DNA from 2 places in the Micromonospora sp. NPDC050276 genome. Region 2 is predicted to be linked to the other one. Evidence: riboswitches for the same ligand, from Rfam matches in the RefSeq annotation. Region 2 holds a riboswitch; the other holds the start of a gene.
The links. A riboswitch is a leader RNA that binds a small molecule or an ion and turns the genes downstream of it on or off. The one in region 2 is predicted to bind cobalamin.
Positions count from the first base shown of each region.

Region 1: another riboswitch for cobalamin. It lies ahead of cobN (cobaltochelatase subunit CobN); the one in region 2 lies ahead of ACIBF8_RS27385 (ribonucleoside-diphosphate reductase subunit alpha).

Region 1 covers NZ_JBITJA010000004.1:154,921-163,799, forward strand. The annotation lists gene cobN (cobaltochelatase subunit CobN) at 1-3,035, opposite strand, end outside; cobalamin riboswitch at 3,316-3,445, opposite strand; gene ACIBF8_RS09630 (MBL fold metallo-hydrolase) at 3,787-4,242, shown strand; gene ACIBF8_RS09635 (hypothetical protein) at 4,292-4,627, opposite strand; gene ACIBF8_RS09640 (RNA polymerase sigma factor) at 4,873-5,328, shown strand; gene ACIBF8_RS09645 (hypothetical protein) at 5,321-6,031, shown strand; gene ACIBF8_RS09650 (hypothetical protein) at 6,154-6,675, shown strand; gene ACIBF8_RS09655 (hypothetical protein) at 6,919-7,374, shown strand; gene ACIBF8_RS09660 (aldo/keto reductase) at 7,481-8,392, opposite strand; gene ACIBF8_RS09665 (MFS transporter) at 8,466-8,879, opposite strand, start outside.
Region 2 covers NZ_JBITJA010000016.1:49,174-58,052, reverse strand. The annotation lists gene ACIBF8_RS27405 (ABC transporter substrate-binding protein) at 1-850, shown strand, start outside; gene ACIBF8_RS27400 (ATP-binding cassette domain-containing protein) at 850-1,668, shown strand; gene ACIBF8_RS27395 (FadR/GntR family transcriptional regulator) at 1,733-2,440, opposite strand; gene ACIBF8_RS27390 (enolase C-terminal domain-like protein) at 2,448-3,842, opposite strand; cobalamin riboswitch at 4,276-4,493, shown strand; gene ACIBF8_RS27385 (ribonucleoside-diphosphate reductase subunit alpha) at 4,685-7,003, shown strand; gene ACIBF8_RS27380 (ribonucleotide-diphosphate reductase subunit beta) at 7,066-8,061, shown strand; gene ACIBF8_RS27375 (hypothetical protein) at 8,058-8,207, opposite strand; partial or broken gene ACIBF8_RS27370 (enolase C-terminal domain-like protein) at 8,209-8,685, shown strand; gene ACIBF8_RS27365 (GNAT family N-acetyltransferase) at 8,746-8,879, shown strand, end outside.

The DNA.
Region 1 (8,879 bases), on a different contig from region 2:
AGGTCGGCGTCGCTGCGCCAGGTCCGGGCGTCGATCAGGGGCAGCAGTCCCGCGCCGTACGCCCCGGGCTTGGAGCCGAAGATCCGGGCGGTGGCCCGCCGCTCGTCACCGTGCTCGGCGAGGTCGGCGGCGACGTGCGCCCGCAGGTAGTTCTCCTCGGCCGGCTCGTCCAGGGCGGCGACCTGCCGGACGGCGTCGTCGAGCAGGGCCACGACGTGCGGGAACGCGTCGCGGAAGAAGCCGGAGATGCGCACGGTGACGTCGACGCGGGGGCGGCCCAGCTCGGCGGTCGGCACCACCTCGATGCCGGTGACGCGCCGGGAGCGGTCGTCCCAGACCGGCCGGCAGCCCAGCAGCGCGAGCACCTCGGCGATGTCGTCGCCCTGGGTGCGCATGGCGCTGGTGCCCCACACGGTCAACCCCACCGAGCGGGGGTACGCGCCGGTGTCGGCGAGGTGCCGGGCCAGCAGCGAGTCGGCGAGGGCCACCCCGACGTCCCAGGCGTTGCGGCTGGGGATGGCCTTCGGGTCGACGGAGTAGAAGTTGCGGCCGGTGGGCAGCACGTTGACCAGGCCCCGGGTGGGTGACCCGGAGGGGCCGGGCGGCACGAACCTCCCGTCGAGCGCCCGGAGGGTGTGGGTCAGCTCGTCGGTGGTCCGGTCCAGTCGGGGCACCAGCTCGGTGGCGGCGAAGCGCAGGACCGCCGCGACGTCCGGGAGCGGCTGACCGGTCACCTCGGCGACCACGTCGTCGACCGTGTCCACAGCCCAGTCCAGGGTCTCCATGCCGACGACCAGCCGCCGGGCGAGGGCCTCGATGAGGTCGATCGCGTCGGCGGCGGTGCCGGCCGGCCCGTCCACCACGTCGGTGAGCGCTGGGGGCAGCGCCAGTCGTTGTCCCGGTGCCGCGAGCAGCTCCTGCTCGTCGAGGGAGTACGCGACGGCGAGGGCCTGCCGCAGGCCGGGCAGGGCACGGGCGCCACCCCAGATCTGCGGGGCGCGCAGCACCGCGAGGACCAGGTTGACCCGTGGCTCGCCGGTGGGCGCGTCGGCGAGGATGTGCAGCCCGTCGCGGATCTGTACGTCCTTGACCTCGCAGAGGTACCCGTCGAGGTGCAGCACGAAGTCGTCGAAGTCGTCCGCGTCGGGCATCGCCTCGGCGTGCAGGTCGTGGTGCAGTTCGGCGGCGCGTACCAGGTCCCAGATCTGGGCCCGTACGGTCGGCACCTTGGCCGGGTCGAGGGCCTGCACGGTGGCGTACTCGTCCAGCAGTTGCTCCAGTTTGGCCAGGTCGCCGTAGGTCTCGGCGCGGGCCATCGGCGGCACGAGGTGGTCGATGACCACGGCGTGCGCCCGCCGCTTGGCCTGGGTGCCCTCGCCGGGGTCGTTGACGATGAACGGGTAGACCAGCGGCAGGTCACCGAGGACCGCGTCGGGCGCGCAGTCGGCGGCCAGGCCGAGGCCCTTGCCGGGCAGCCACTCCAGGGTGCCGTGCTTGCCCAGGTGCACCACGGCGTCCGCGCCGAAGCCGCCGTCGGCGACGGGCGCGGCCAACCAGCGGTACGCGGCCAGGTAGTGGTGGCTGGGTGGCAGGTCCGGGTCGTGGTAGATGGCGATCGGGTTCTCGCCGAAGCCGCGCGGCGGCTGGATCAGCAGCACCACGTTGCCGAAGCGCAGCCCGGCGAGCACGATGTCGCCGCCCTCGGTGTACAGCTCGCCGGGCGGCTCACCCCAGTGCTCCCGCATCCGCTGGCGCAGTTCGGTCGGGACCTGGTCGAACCAGCGCCGGTAGGTCTGCCCCGGTATCCGGGCCTCGGCGGCGGCCAACTGCTCCGGGGTGAGCCACTCCACGTCGTGACCACCGGCGGCGATCAGCGCGTGGATCAACGCGTCCCCGTCGGTGGGCGGCGGCGCGTCGCCCAGGTCGTAGCCGTCCTCGGCCAGCGCGGCGAACAACCGGACCGCCGACACCGGGGTGTCCAACCCGACGGCGTTGCCGACGCGGGAGTGCTTGGTGGGGTACGAGCTGAGGACCACGGCGATCCGCTTGTCGGGGTTGGGCAGGTACCGCAGCCGGGCGTGGCCTACCGCGATACCGGCGACCCGGGCGGCCCGCTCGGGGTCGGCGGCGTAGACCGAGAGGCCGTCGGAGTCGATCTGCTTGAACGAGAACGGCACGGTGATGATCCGGCCGTCGAACTCGGGGATGGCCACCTGCATGGCGGCGTCCAACGGGGACAGCCCGGCGTCGCTGCCGGCCCACTGCGCTCGGGTGCTGGTGAGGCAGAGCGCCTGGATGATCGGCACCTCCAGGGCGGCCAGGGCGCCGACGTCCCAGGCGTCCTCGTCGCCGCCACCGGAGGCGTCCGCGGCGACCGCACCGCCGGCCGCGAGCACCGTGACCAGCAACGCGTCGCAGCGGGCGAAGAGTTCGAACGGACCGGCGCCCGCGGCGAGCCCGCGCAGCGAGCCGCAGAAGATCGGCAGCGGGTTGCCGCCGGCCGTCCGCACCGCCTCGGCCAACACGTCGACGAACCCGGTGTTGCCAGCGAGGGCGTGCGCCCGGTAGAAGACGATCCCCACGGTGGGCTGCTCCGGATTGGTGGGGTACTCGCGGTGCACGCCGTATGCCGGGGTGGGCGCGGGCGGGGCGAACCCCTCGCCGGTGAGCAGCACCGTGTCGGAAAGAAACCGGGCCAGCTGCTCCAGGTTGTCCGGGCCGCCCTCGACCAGATACGCCAGTGCCTGGGTGACGACCCCGGACGGCACGGTGGAGATGGCCATCAGCTCCGCGTCGGGGAGCGCCTCGCCGCCGAGCACGACTGTCGGCACACCGGTGGCGAGCACCGCGGCGAGGCCGTCGGGCCACGCCTGCCGACCGCCGAGCAGGCGTACGACGACGAGGGCGACCCCGTCGAGGAGGGCAGGCACCTCGTCGGCGGTGACTCGTGCGGGGTTGGCCAACCGGTAGTCGGCGCCGCTGGCGCGGGCGGCCAGCAGGTCGGTGTCGGCGGTGGACAGCAGCAGGATGCGCACGGCAGGCTCCGGAAAGTGACGCCCTAGGCCCCAATGGAGGCGACCGGGACGATGCGGGTGGGTACGGCCTCAGCCGGTACGACGGCCCGGGTGGACGGCACACCGACGCACGCGTCGGGGCCGGTCAGCGCCGGGCGGTCAGCTCAGCGGTGCCGGTGGCCGGTGTCCTTGGAGCGCACTGCCTGGAGCGCAATACGACGATGATCGTCGATTAATGAGACGCCGTGCGTCATCGGGTCCTCCTCGGGTGTCCACGCCCTGGGGTACGTCCCGACGGCCGAAGTATCCTGGCTTCCGGATCGACGCTCTCCCCCGGCCTTCCAACCGCAGACACACGGCCGTGACTCACGAGGGGGGATCGCTCCCCGGTGACAGTGGCGGGACCGCGTCGGATTCGCACCGACTTCCTTCACTGCCGTCAGGCCGCGAATGCTGCCACACCGCCGCGCCGCCGGTCAACGCAGGCCCAACCCCGCCGGGCGGGTGCCGTTCATCGAGTTTTGCCGATCGTTGCGACCTCCGACCGGCACGTCGCAATGCCCCGAATCAATGCGAGCCCTCCTTTGCTCTGCTTACCTGTAGGCGCCAGTGACGCTCCGTGCCTGGTGCACACAGGTAAGCAGAGCAAAGGACGGCCGAACGAACTCTGACCTGCGCCGATCATCCGGCAGCGCGATGCCGGTCGACACCCTCACATAGGATCAGCGATCGCCACACCAGTGTCCGTGATCAATCTCGGAGGTCGATCACCTTGGTCGCCCCGCAGTTCCACCACCTGGCCGGCCGGGTCTGGCTCTGTCCGGGCGATCCGGACCCGGAGGCGGTCCAGGCCGGCGTCGCAGTCGTCGCCGACGAACGCGGCAGTGTGATCATCGACGCCGGGCAGAGCCCCGCGCACGCCGGTGACATCCAGGCCGCGCTGGCCGCCGCCGGGCTACCGGAGCCGCGCTGGCTGGTCTACACCCACCATCACTGGGACCACGTGTGGGGCGCCTGCGCCTGGCCCGGGGTGGAGATCGTCGGGCACGAGACGGCCGTGTCGCTGCTGCGCGCCGAGGCCGCCCGACCGTCATGCTGCTGGGCGACTGCTTCTACCCGCCGCCGGCACACCTGCGGCGACCCGAGGACGGCCTCGACCTCGACCTGGTCCGGCGACTGCTCGACGACGCCTACGACTGGTACGTCTCCAGCCACGCCGAGCCGATGACGCTCGAGCAGGCCCGCTCAGCCGTCGCCGCCGCCTGAGCAGACGAGCCTCAGCGGGCGTGGCGCTCCGGGTGGGACCGGTTCCACGCCCGCATCCGCTCCGGGTAGCCGGTGCGCGCCGCCTCGTACAGCGGCACGGCGTGCTTGCGGGCGATGGCCCCCGCCGCGCGAGGCGTTCCGGTACGGCGACGGATCCACTCGCCGTCGTGGGCGATCGCCACCACGGTGGTGTCCGTCGCGGTCGTCTCCGGCTCCAGGTAGAACTCCACCCCCCGCCGAGTGGCCACGAACGCCTCCAGCGCCGCGAGGTCGTCGCGGGTCGCCTCCCGGTCCAGCTTCGTCGGGGTCGCCTCGGCACCCCGTGACCGACGATTGAACCAGCTCATGCCCCGCTCCTCTCCTCGACGCCCTCCAGTGCAGCACCGATTCCTGGCAATACGCTGCACGCCGGATGGGAGCAAGCTGACCCGCGCCGGGTGGAACCCGCGGCGGGTGGGCGGTGTCATGAGTGTGATCCGGACGGAGGTCTCCCCTGGACGACGAGACGCTCGTCACCCGCGCTCGCTCCGGTGACCTGGAGGCGTACAACCTCCTGGTCGCCCGGCACACCGCGTCCGCGTACCGGACGGCGGTGCTGCTCGGCGCGGGCTCGGACGCCGAGGACGTCATCCAGGAGGCGTTCGTGAAGGCGTACCGGAAGCTGTCCCGTTACCGGGGTGACGCGTCCTTCCGGTCATGGCTGCTCGCGATCGTCGCCAACGAGACCCGCAACCTGCACCGTTCCCGGGGCCGGCGGGACGGGCTCGTGCTGCGGGCGGCGGCCGCGGATCCGGCGTCCGAGGTCGCCGAGGACGACGCGGTCGGCGCGGTCCTCGCCGGGGAGCGCCGGGCGTCGCTGGTGCAGGCACTGCGGCAACTGCCGGTACGGGACCGTGAGGTGATCGTCTGCCGGTTCTTCCTCGATCTCACCGAGGAGGAGACGGTGGCGGCTCTGGGCTGGCCCCGGGGCACGGTGAAGTCGCGTACGTCCCGGGCGCTGGCGAAACTTCGCGGCCTGCTCGACCGGGAGGAGGTCCGGCATGGGTGACCTCGAACGGGAACTGCGTGACCTGTCGGCTTGGCTGGAGACGCCCGAGCCACCGGACGTGACGGCCCGTGTCCGCGTACGGCTCGACAGGCCCGCGCGCCGGTGGCGCCCGCTCGTCGCGGCGGCGCTGGTTGCCCTGCTCGTGGCGGTGTTGCCGCCGACCCGTGCCGCCATTGCCGACGCCGTTGGCGGCCTGCTGCGCTTCGCCGGGGTCAGCATCGCCACCTCGCCCGCGCCGACGCGGCCCAGCGGCGTCGCGTCGCCCTTGCCTGGGCAACGGCCCGCCGGCCTGACCGAGGCACAACGGGCGGTACGGTTCCCGATCCGCCTACCGGCGAAGCTGGGTCCGCCCGAACGGGTGCTGGTCGCCGACCCCGACCCCACCGGCACGTGCCGGGTGGTGACGCTGCTCTACGACGGCGGCGCGCTGCGCATCGACGCGTTCGATGGCCGCCTCAACCTGTCCTTCCACAAGGAGGTCACCCCGCCGGGAGCGGACTGGGTCGAGGTCAACGGCGACTTCGCCGTGTGGGTCGACGGCCCGCACGTCGTGTCCTACGTGGACCGTGCGGGGGAAGTCCGCAACGAGAGCGCCCGGCTGGCCGCCTCGACCCTGATCTGGCAGGACGCCGACGTGAGCTACCGGCTCGAGGGCGCCCTCACCCAGACCGAGGCGATCGAGATCGCCCGCTCGCTGCGCTAGGGAACCTGACGGGAACGGCCGGTGTCCTGAAGATACGACGAGTCGCCGTCACCTCGGTCTATTCCAGCCCGACGTGGCGGCCGGGGCACCGGAGGGTGGAGATGGGTTCACGGGGCAGGTTGATGCTGGCGTCAGCGACGGTCCTGTTGGCGGGGTGCACCACCACGACCAGCGGCGGGTCGGCCGCACCGACCGCCACAACGGCCACGGCGGCCACCACCATCGCCACCACGGCGAGCGCTGCGAACGCCGCGACGGGCTGCGATTCGCGGGTCGAGACGGGGTCCCTGCCCGACTGGGCGGACGCCGGATTCCACGGGGACGCCCGCATCGCGCACGTGTTCGGTGCGAAGGGTGACATCGTCGCGGTGCTGTTCGCCAACCCGCTGCGGCACGTCCGGAAGGACGGGTCGAACAACAAGATCCTCTGGGTGGCCCGCGCGTCCACGACCTCGCCCGACCCGGCGGCACCGACGACCCTGGTGATCACCGCGACGTTGGACGGCACCGACACCCGGGTGACCCGGGAGGTCGCCGGCGGCCCGGGCCCGTCGACCATCGACATGCCGCAGGCCGGTTGCTGGCACCTCGACCTGCGCTGGTCCGGGCACACCGACACGATAGACCTGGTCTACGCCCCGTAAGCCGGCGCCGGCCCGCCTAGGCTGCCGGTCATGCGGGAGGACGAGCGGGTGGCGGCGGCCCGCGACAACACCGAGTGGTGCGACATCGTCTGCGGCAGCCACGGGCTCACCGGCCGTACCGACGCTGACGCCTGATCGGTCCCCCGCCGCTCGCCACCGTGGTATCCCGACGCGGTCACCCTGCGGCCGGGCGTCGACGCCGCGACCCTGCTGGGCCGGATCGACGCGAGTCCTGGCGCGTCGGTGAAGGACAGCTTCGCCGACCTCGACCTGTCCGGCTACGGGTTCCGGGTGCTCGTCGACGCCCCGTGGATCCACCGGCCTCGGGCGGCCGCGCCGCCCGTCCCGCCGCTCAGCCCGGTCACCACACCCGACGAGCTGGCGGCCTGGGCGGCGGCTCACGGAGGTGGCGAGCTGTTCCGCCCGACGCTCCTGACCGACCCACGGGTACGGGTCCTCGCCCGCCGCGACGACCACGGCGCGATCACCGGCGGTGCGGTGCTCAGCGGCGGCGACGACAGGTACGGCGTCTCCAACCTGTTCTCCCACACCGACAACCCTCGCGATGTCTGGCTGGCAGTCTGCGCCACCCACCCCGCCGCATCCCTGGTCGGCTACGAGTCCCTACCCGATCTCCCCCCAGCCCTGGAAGCAGGCTTCCGCACCACCGGCCCCCTCCGAATCTGGCTCCGCGACTAACCCCCAACCCCGTCGATCATGAAGTTAGCGGCGCGACACGCCGACACCGGTGGCGATAACTCCATGATCGACGGGTCACGGGGTCAGGGGTCAGGGGGTCAGCGGGTCAGGGGGTTGAAGGGGCGGACAGGTCGGCCAGGTTTTGGGGGGTCAGGGTTAGGGCTGCGGCCGCGATGTTCTGGGCCAGGTGGTGCGGGTTGGCGGTGCCGGGGATGGCCAACACGTGGGGGCCCTGGTGCAGGGTCCAGGCGAGGCGTACCTGCTGGGCGGTGACGCCGTGCGCGCGGGCCACCGCCTCGACGGCCTCGTTCCGCGCGGCGCTCGCGCCCGCCTCCCGCCCGCTGCCGGCCAGCGCGAAGAACGGCACGTAGGCGATGCCCCGCTCACCGCAGAGCCGGACGAAGCCGTCCTGCTCCCGGTAGGCGTCCACCCCGTAGTTGTTCTGCACACAGACCACCGGCGCGATGTCCGCCACCTCGTCCAGCTGCTCGGGCCGCACGTTGGAGAGCCCGAGGTGCCGGATCAGACCGGCGGCCCGCAATTCGGCGAGCGCACCGAACCGATCGGCCAGCGGCACCGCGCCCGGTCCCCGGCCGAGGCGCAGGTTCACCACGTCGAGCTGGTCGCGGCCGAGCCGACGAAGGTTCTCCTCCACCTGAGCCCGCAACTGTGCTGGGGTGAACGCCTCGGTGAAGCCCGCCTCCGGGTCGTACCCGAAACCGACCTTGGTGGCGATGACCAGATCCTTCGGGTACGGGGCGAGCGCCGCGCGGATCAGCTCGGTGGCGTAGCGGGCCGGGCCGGTGCCGACGCGCAGGGTGCCGCCGGGCGAGACGTAGAACGCGGCCGTGTCGATGTGGTTGACGCCCAGCTCCACGGCCCGGCGGAGCAGGGCGACGGCCCGGTCACGGTCGGGGTTCGCGGTGATCCGCATGGAGCCGAAGCCCATCCGGTGCACGGTGCGGTCGCCCAGGGTCCAAGTGCCCGCCGCGGCGGCGGTGATCTCGTCGGTTGGCATCAGGCGACCGTAGTCAGCGCGGGTGCGCGGCGCAGTCGGCCACGCACCCGATACCGCCGGGCGGCGAGGTGGGCTAGTTTTGATCTACCGAGGAAGCCGTTTCGGCGGCGTGCGGCGGGCGCAGCACCGGCACCAGCAGCAGGGTCGGCAACAGCAGCAGCGGCACCGCCAGCAGCGCGCGCAGGGTGCCGACCTGGTCGCCGATCAGCCCCAGCAGCGGCGGGCCACCGAGGAACGCGGTGTAACCGATCACCGCGACCACGCTCACCCGCACCGCCGCGTGCGCCTCGTCGTCGGCCGCCGCGCTCATCCCGACCGGGAAGCCCAGCGACGCTCCGAGACCCCACAGCGCGACGCCGATGATGGCCACCGGCCCGGAGCCCGCCAGCACGGCCAGGCCGGCGCCGACCACGGCGAGCCCGATGGTGCCGCTGAGCACCGGCACGCGACCCCACCGGTCCAGCGCGATGGTGCCGGCGGTGCGCCC
Region 2 (8,879 bases):
CACCGTCAAGGCGGGCGCGGAGTGCGCCGCGCAGCGGGCCGGAAACGTCACCGTCCAATGGGACGGGGTGACCACCGAGACCGATGTCGAGGGCCAGGTCAACCTGATCCAGAACTTCGTCACCAAGAAGGTCGACGGCATCGTCTACGCGGCGACCGACTCCAGCGCCCTGGCACCGGCCACCGACCAGGCGCTCGGCGCCAACATCCCGGTCGCGATGATCGACTCTGGCACCAGCCCGCAGCCGTCGAGTGTGCCCCTCTTCGCCACCGACAACCGTGCGTCGGCCACCGAGGCGGCGAAGCTGCTCGCCACCGAACTCGGCCCCGGCAACCACGAGGTGGCGCTCGTCGAGTTCCAGCCCGGATCGCAGACCAACACCGAGCGGGTCGAGGGCTTCAAGGCCGGTCTCACGCAGTACCCCAACCTGAAGCTGGTCGGCCAGCAGCCGAGTCGCAGTGACGTCAACGAGGCGCGACGCGTCACCGAGAACATCCTCACCGCCAACCCCAACCTCGCCGGTGTCTTCGCGGCCAACGAGCCGAGCGTGCTCGGCGCCGCACAGGCCATTCAGGCGGCGGGCAAGTCCGGCAAGGTGGTCATCATCGGCTGGGACGCGGCCCCGGACGAGATCGCCGGGGTCCGCAGCGGCCAGATCTCGGCCCTGGTCGTGCAGAACCCGTTCAAGATGGGCTACTTCGGGGTCGACAAGATGGTCAAGCACCTCCGGGACAAGGCGCCGCTGGCATCGGCGGACACCGGCGTCACGTTCGTCACGAAGGAGAACATCGACTCCGCGGAGATCAAGGCGGTGCTCGAACCCAGCTGCGCCAACCCGCCGGTGCAGTGATGGGCGCCACCCCAACGGCCACCACCGACGGCGATCAGCAGACGACCGCCGAGGAGCCGCCGGTCCTCGAAGCGCGGGGCATCGTCAAGCGGTTCGGGCACGTCGAGGCGCTGCGTGGTGCCGACTTCACGGTGCACCGTGGCGAGGTCGTCGCGCTGATCGGTGACAACGGCGCCGGAAAGAGCACCCTGATCAAGACGCTGTCCGGCGTGCACCTGCCGGACGAGGGGGAGATCCGGGTGGGTGGTCGTCCCGTCCAGTTCTCCACCCCGGTCGACGCCCGACGCGCGGGCGTGGAGACCGTCTACCAGGATCTCGCCGTCGCCGACGACCTCAGCGTGGCCGCCAACCTGTATCTCGGACGGGAGATCCTGCGCTCCGGGCCGCTTGGTCGGCTGGGGCTGCTCGACAAGCGCGCCATGCGGCAGGGCGCCGCCGCCGCCCTCGACGAGCTGGGCGTACGGATTCCCCGGGTCACCACCCCGATCGCGATGCTCTCCGGTGGGCAGCGGCAGTGCGTGGCGGTGGCCCGCGCCATCATCTGGGCGACCAACGTGGTCATCCTTGACGAGCCCACCGCGGCGCTGGGCGTGGTCCAGACCGGGCGGGTGCTCGACGTCGTCCGGCGCGCCCGCGACGCGGGCATGTCGGTGGTGCTGGTGAGCCACAACATGCCGCAGGTGCTCGAAATCGCCGACCGCGTCGAGGTACTACGCCTCGGTCGGCGGGCGGCCCGGCTTCGCGCGGACGAGGTCACCACCGACGACCTGGTCGCGGCGATGACCGGGAGCACCGCCCTGGAGCGCGACGAGCGGTGACGGTGGCCGCGCACCGGGGCGCGCGCGATCTCACGATCGGTCGGCGCGCCCCGGGGCCGTCGGGCTAGCCCTGCGCGTCAGCGTCGTCGGGTAGGCCCTGCAACGACTCCTCGACCCCGATCAGGTGGTTGGCCATCCGGGTGCGGGCCCGCTCCGGGTCACGGGCCAGGAGAGCCTTCAGGATCGCCACGTGCTCGTCGTGGGTACGCCGGTCCGCGCCCTCCTCGTGCAGGCTGCGCCAGAGCCGCCCGCGGACGGTGCGCCCGGCGAAGGCCTCGATCAGGCCGACGAGCACCGGATTCCCGGCGTGTACGGCGATGATGCGATGGAAGGCGATGTCGATCTCGAGGATCCGTTCGTGGTCCTGCGGTGACTGGCCAACCATTCGGGCCGCCTCGTCGAGCAGATCCCCCGCCTGGACGAGGGCCTCGTCGGTGATCCTGGTCGCCGCCAGCCGGGCCGCCTCGCACTCCAGCAGCCGCCGGACGGTGTGGATGTGCCGTGGGTCGCCCTGGCCCTGGAAGTCCACCACGAAACCCATCGGGGCCAGCAGTTGCGGTGCGTCGAGGTTGGTGACGTAGGTGCCGTCACCCTGGCGGATGTTGACGATGCCGAGGATCGACAGGGCCGACATCCCCTCGCGCAGCGATCCCCGCGAGACGCCGAGCGACTCGGCGAGGTCCTTCTCGATGGGCAGTCGGTCTCCGGGCTTGAACCGCCCTTCGAGGATCATCCGCTTGATGCCGTTGACCACTTCGTCGGTGCGAGACATGACTCCCCTAGCGGCCGGCGGGCGTGGCCGTCCCACGCGCGATCACGTACGGCTCCGGAGATGACACGGTAGTCGGGTCTGCCGTCGCCCAGTAGTGGCCGTCGGGGAACCGGTAGCGCGCGACCGACTCGGTGCGCATCCGGGTGGAGTAGCCGGGCTGGCTGGGCAGGACGTAGCCGCTGCCCGAGCCGGTGTCCCGGATGACGCACGGGTCGGTGAAGTGCTCGTGCAGGTGGTCGACGAACTCGGTGACCCGGTCGGTGAGATCGCCCGAGATCGAGACGTAGTCGAGCACCGACACGTGTTGGACCATCTCGCACAGCCCGACGCCGCCGGCGTGGGGGCAGACCGGGATGTCGAACTTCGCGGCGAGGAGCAGCACGGCGACGATCTCGTTGATGCTGGCCAACCTGCCGGTGTCCAGCTGGCAGAAGTCGATGGCCCCGGCCTGGAACAGCTGCTTGAACATCACCCGGTTGTGGCAGTGCTCGCCGGTGGCGACGCCGATGGGAGCGACGGCACGGCGGACGGCCGCGTGGCCCAGGATGTCGTCGGGGCTGGTCGGCTCCTCGATCCACAGTGGGGTGAACTGGGCGAGGGCCTTGACCCACTCGATGGCCTGATCGACGTCCCACACCTGGTTGGCGTCGATCATCAGGTTGCGGTGCGGCCCGAGGATCTCCCGCGCGATCCCACACCGCCGGATGTCGTCGTCGAGGTTGGCGCCCACCTTGAGCTTGACGTAGCCGTAGCCGGAGTCCACCGCCTCCTGGCACAGCCGGCGCAGCTTGTCGTCGCCGTAGCCGAGCCAGCCCGCCGAGGTGGTGTAGGCGGGGTAGCCGGTCCGGTCGAGCTCGGCGAGCCGGTCGGCCTTCGTGCTCTCCTTGGCGCGCAGGATGGCCAGCGCCTCGTCCCGGGTCAGCGCGTCGGAGAGGTAGCGCAGGTCCGCGATGTCGACAAGCTGCTCCGGGGACATGTCGACGAGCAGCCGCCACAGCGGCTTGTCGGCGGCCCGCGCGACCAGGTCCCACGACGCGTTCAACACGGCGGCGAGGGACAGGTGGACGACACCCTTCTCCGGACCGAGCCACCGCAGCTGCGAGTCGGAGGTCAGCAGGCGGTAGAGCGCGCCCATGTCCGCCGCCATCGTCGCCACGTCCAGCCCGACGAGGCGCTGTGCCTGGTGGACCGCCGCCGCCACGACGATGTCATTGCCGCGACCGATGGTGAAGGTCAGGCCGTGGCCCGCGAGCGGGGCGCCCTCGCTGTCGACGCCGTCGGTGTGCAGGACGACGTAGGCCGCCGAGTAGTCGCCGTCCTTGTTCATGGCGTCGGAGCCGTCGGCGGTCAGGGAGGTGGGAAAGCGAACGTCCTGCACGGTGACAGCAGTGATCTGCGGCATGCGCTCCTCGCCCGACTCGACCAAAGATCAGATGATCACTGGGAGTATACGGAGGGCTGCTTCGGCCCGTCAACGATGTCGATCACCACGCACCCGCAGACATATGATGTTTGGCCCGCCGCCGGTATTCACCCTGCCGGTCGTCGTGGCAATTGGCGGGCCGGTTGCGCGGGGATGGGCACGCCGAAGATTGGATGTTCGGCCAGTGTCGGAGGGGCATTGACGACGGCTTATGAACCCTGCATGCGGCGTTGAAGGCCTCGATACGTCACATCTTTGTCCACTGTCCACGCCCGCCGGGGAGTCCCGCCTCCGTGGTCTCGCGACGGCCGGGTCGAGCGTCCTCGATCCCCCTGGTGATCGTGATCACCAACCACCCGCCGACACGCCCGAGACCGACATGTGGGGTGTGACAACGGCTGCGTCCCTATATATGGTGTCGAACGCAGCTGGTTCGGCCGCTCATCCGGCGCGGTCGAGGCAAGAGGGAACCCGGTGGAAATCCGGGACTGTCCCGCAGCGGTGAGTGGGAACGACCGCCGTCATCAGCACTGGGCCACCAATCGGCCTGGGAAGCGACGGCCAATAGGAGACCGGCGAGCCCGGTCGTGCCCACGAGTCCGAAGACCTGCCAGCGCGCCGCGTACCCGTACCCGGGTGGGCGGCGGTCCGAGGCCGCGTGGGACGGCTGACGCCACCTGACCCACGCCGCGCGGGCGTGGCGTCCGCCGGTGTCTGTCTCCTCGCGTCCGGGCCACCAGGTCTCGAACTCCGAGGAGCGAGTGGTGACAGTCACCGAGGTAGTCCCGACCAGCGGCGACGCGACCCTGCGGCGGACGCCGATGCAGGTCCGCAAGCGCGACGGCGGCACCGAACCCGTGGACGTGAACAAGATCGTCCGGGCGGTCGAGCGGTGGGCCGACGACCTGACCGATGTCGACCCGATGCGGGTGGCCACCCGCACGATCAGCGGCCTGTACGACGGCGCGACGACCGCCGAGCTGGACCGGCTGTCCATCCAGACCGCGGCCGAGATGATCGGTGAGGAGCCGCAGTACTCACGTCTCGCCGCGCGGCTGCTGGCCGGCTACGTCGACAAGGAGGTGCGTCGGCAGGGCATCACCTCGTTCAGCGCGGCGATCCGGGTCGGTCACGCCGAGGGCCTGATCGGTGCCGACACCGCCGCGTTCGTCGCCGCACACGCCACGACGCTCGATGACGCCATCGCGCCGGACGGCGACCGGAGGTTCGAATACTTCGGCCTGCGCACGGTGTACGACAGGTACCTGCTGCGCCACCCGACCAGCCGGCTGGTCCTGGAGACCCCGCAGTACTGGCTGCTGCGGGTGGCCTGCGGCCTGTCCCGTACGCCGGACGAGGCCGTCGACTTCTACCGGCTGATGTCCAGCCTCGCCTATCTGCCCAGCTCACCGACGTTGTTCAACTCGGGTACCCGGCACACCCAGATGTCCTCCTGCTACCTGGTCGACTCCCCGCTCGACGAGTTGGACTCGATCTACCAGCGGTACGCCCAGGTCGCCAACCTGTCCAAGTTCGCCGGTGGCATCGGCATCGCGTACTCCCGGGTCCGCTCCCGGGGAGCGCTGATCCGGGGCACCAACGGGCAGTCCAACGGGATCGTGCCGTGGCTGCGCACGCTGGACGCGAGCGTCGCCGCTGTCAACCAGGGCGGCCGGCGCAAGGGCGCGGCCTGCGTCTACCTGGAGCCGTGGCACCCGGACATCGAGGAGTTCCTGCAACTGCGGGACAACACCGGCGAGGACGCCCGGCGCACCCACAACCTCAACCTGGCCAACTGGATCCCGGACGAGTTCATGCGCCGGGTCGAGGCCGACGAGGTGTGGTCGCTGTTCGACCCGCACGAGGTGCCCGAGCTGCCCGACCTGTGGGGGGAGCGGTTCGACGCCGCGTACCGGGAGGCCGAGGCGCAGGGCCGCTATGTGCGGCAGGTCCCGGCGCGGGAGCTGTACGGGAAGATGATGCGGACCCTCGCCCAGACCGGCAACGGGTGGATGACCTTCAAGGACGCCGCCAACCGACTCTGCAACCAGACCGCCGAGCCGGGCAACGTCGTGCACCTCTCCAACCTCTGCACCGAGATCGTCGAGGTGTCCAGCGACGCCGAGACCGCGGTGTGCAACCTCGGTTCGGTGAACCTCGCCGCCCACCTCACCGACGGCGACATCGACTGGGAGCGGCTGCGTGCCACCGTCCGGACGGCGGTGACCTTCCTCGACCGGGTCATCGACATCAACTACTACCCGACCGCGCAGGCGGCGGCGAGCAACCCTCGCTGGCGGCCGGTCGGGCTCGGGCTGATGGGCCTGCAGGACGTCTTCTTCGCGCTGCGGCTGCCGTTCGACTCGCCGGCCGCCCGGGAGCTGTCCACCCGGATCAGCGAGGAGCTGTACCTGACCGCGCTGGAGACGTCCGCCGACCTGGCGCGCGACTTCGGGGCGCACCCGGCGTACCCGCAGACCCGGGCCGCGCGGGGCCAGCTGCAGCCCGACCTGTGGGGTGTCCAGGGTACGCAGACCGCGCGGTGGGACGCGCTGCGCACGCGGGTCGAGGCGTACGGGCTGCGCAACTCACTGCTGGTGGCGGTGGCGCCGACGGCGACCATCGCCTCGATCGCCGGGTGCTACGAGTGCATCGAGCCGCAGGTGTCCAACCTGTTCAAGCGCGAGACGCTGTCGGGAGAGTTCCTCCAGGTCAACACCGCTCTGGTACGCGAGTTGAAGGCCCGCGGTCTGTGGACCGACCGGATTCGGTCGGCGATCAAGCGGGCCGAGGGGTCGGTGCAGGACATCGCCGAGTTGCCGGCCGGCGTACGCGAGTTGTTCCGCACCGCCTGGGAGCTGCCCCAGCGGGCGCTGATCGACCTGGCGGCCGCCCGCGCGCCGTTCATCGACCAGTCCCAGTCGCTGAACCTGTTCCTGGCCTCGCCCACCATCGGCAAGCTCTCCTCGATGTACCTGTACGCCTGGAAGGCCGGCCTGAAAACCACCTACTACCTGCGCTCGCGCCCCGCCACCCGGATCCAGCAGGCCACTGTCAGCGCTGTCGCACCCGTCGCCGTCGACGCGGAGGCGCTGGCCTGCTCGTTGGAGAACCCCGAGTCGTGCGAGGCCTGCCAGTGACCCCCGCCGACGTCACCACCGCGGCTTCCGCAGCCGCCACCACCGACACGAGGACCACGCACATGCTGCTCGACCCCGGGATGGACCTCACCCTCCGTCCGATGCGCTACCCGCACTTCTTCGACCGGTTCCGCGACGCGATCCGCAACACCTGGACGGTTGAGGAGGTCGACCTGCACGCCGACCTGGCCGACCTGGCCAAGCTGTCGCCGGCCGAGCGGCACCTGGTCAGCCGCCTGGTGGCCTTCTTCGCCACCGGCGACACGATCGTGGCCAACAACCTGGTGCTCAACCTCTACCAGCACGTCAACAGCCCCGAGGGTCGCCTCTACCTGTCCCGGCAGCTGTTCGAGGAGGCCGTGCACGTCCAGTTCTATCTCAACCTGCTCGACACGTACGTGCCCGACGAGACCGAGCGCTTCGAGGCCTTCGCGGCCATCGAGAACATCCCGTCGATCCGTCGTAAGGCCGAGTTCTGCTTCCGCTGGATCGACTCCCTCAATGACCTGCGGGAGTTGCGCTCCCGAGCGGACCGGCGGACGTTCCTGCTCAACCTGATCTGCTTCGCCGCCTGCATCGAGGGGTTGTTCTTCTACGGCGCGTTCGCGTACGTCTACTTCCTGCGCTCCCGCGGCCTGCTGCACGGCCTGGCCTCCGGCACCAACTGGGTGTTCCGCGACGAGTCCATGCACATGGCGTTCGCGTTCGACGTCGTGGACACCGTCCGGGCCGAGGAGCCGGACCTGTTCGACGACGACCTCGCCGAGCAGGTCCGCCAGATGCTCACCGAGGCGGTCGAGTGTGAGGTGCAGTTCGCCGAGGACCTGCTGGGTCACGGCGTTCCCGGCCTGACGTTGGCCGACATGCGGGAGTATCTCCAGCACGTCGCCGACCGCCGCCTCGCCCAGCTCGGCATCGCGGCGCACTACGGGTCGAGCAACCCGTTCGCCTTCATGGAGTTGCAGGACGTGCAGGAGCTGTCCAATTTCTTCGAGCGGCGGGTGTCGGCGTACCAGGTCGGGGTGACCGGCACCGTCGCCTTCGACGACGACTTCTAGGCGGCAACCGACCCGGGGGCCTGGCGTCGCTTGGTGAGCCACCGCATCACGTGCAGGGGGTGCGACGCCGGGTCCGGGATCGGGTGGAAGACGTGTTCGATCTCGCCGTCGGCGATGATCAGGGTCAGCCGCTCGTAGAGGGTCATGTCGCCCGCGCTGCGGGTCGACTACCTGCTCGACCTTGTCTCCCGGTACCCGATCAGCTCGATCGAGGACCCGATGGCCGAGGACGACATCGCCGGCTGGAAGCGGCTGACGGCGATGGCGGGGGAGCGGGTGCAGTTGGTCGGTGACGACGTCTTCTGCACCGACGTCGACCGGCTCCGCGACGGGATCGACGGCGGTTACGCCAACGCGATCCTGGTCAAGGTCAACCAGATCGGCACGCTCACCGAGACTCTCGCGACGGTGGACGCCGCGCACAAGGCGGGGTACCGGGTGGTGATGTCGCACCGATCCGGGGAGACCGAGGACACCACCATCGCTGACCTGGCCGTCGGCGTCGGATGCGGTCAGATCAAAACCGGCTCGCTCTCGCGCTCCGACCGCACGGCCAAGTACAACCAGCTCATCCGCATCGAGGAGGAGCTCGGCGAGCGCGCGGTCTACGCTCCGATCCGTTGAGGGGCACCGGCTGATTCGATGCACGTCGGGTGCCCGGCCCGCCCGGAAAGGAAGCTGCTGATGGGCGACATCACCGTGCGACCCATGACCGACGCCGACGCCGATCGGGTCCTGGCCATCTACCAGGCCGGTCTGGACGCCGGCAACGCCAGCTTCGAGATCACCGCGCCGACCTGGGCGGCCTTCGACGCCGC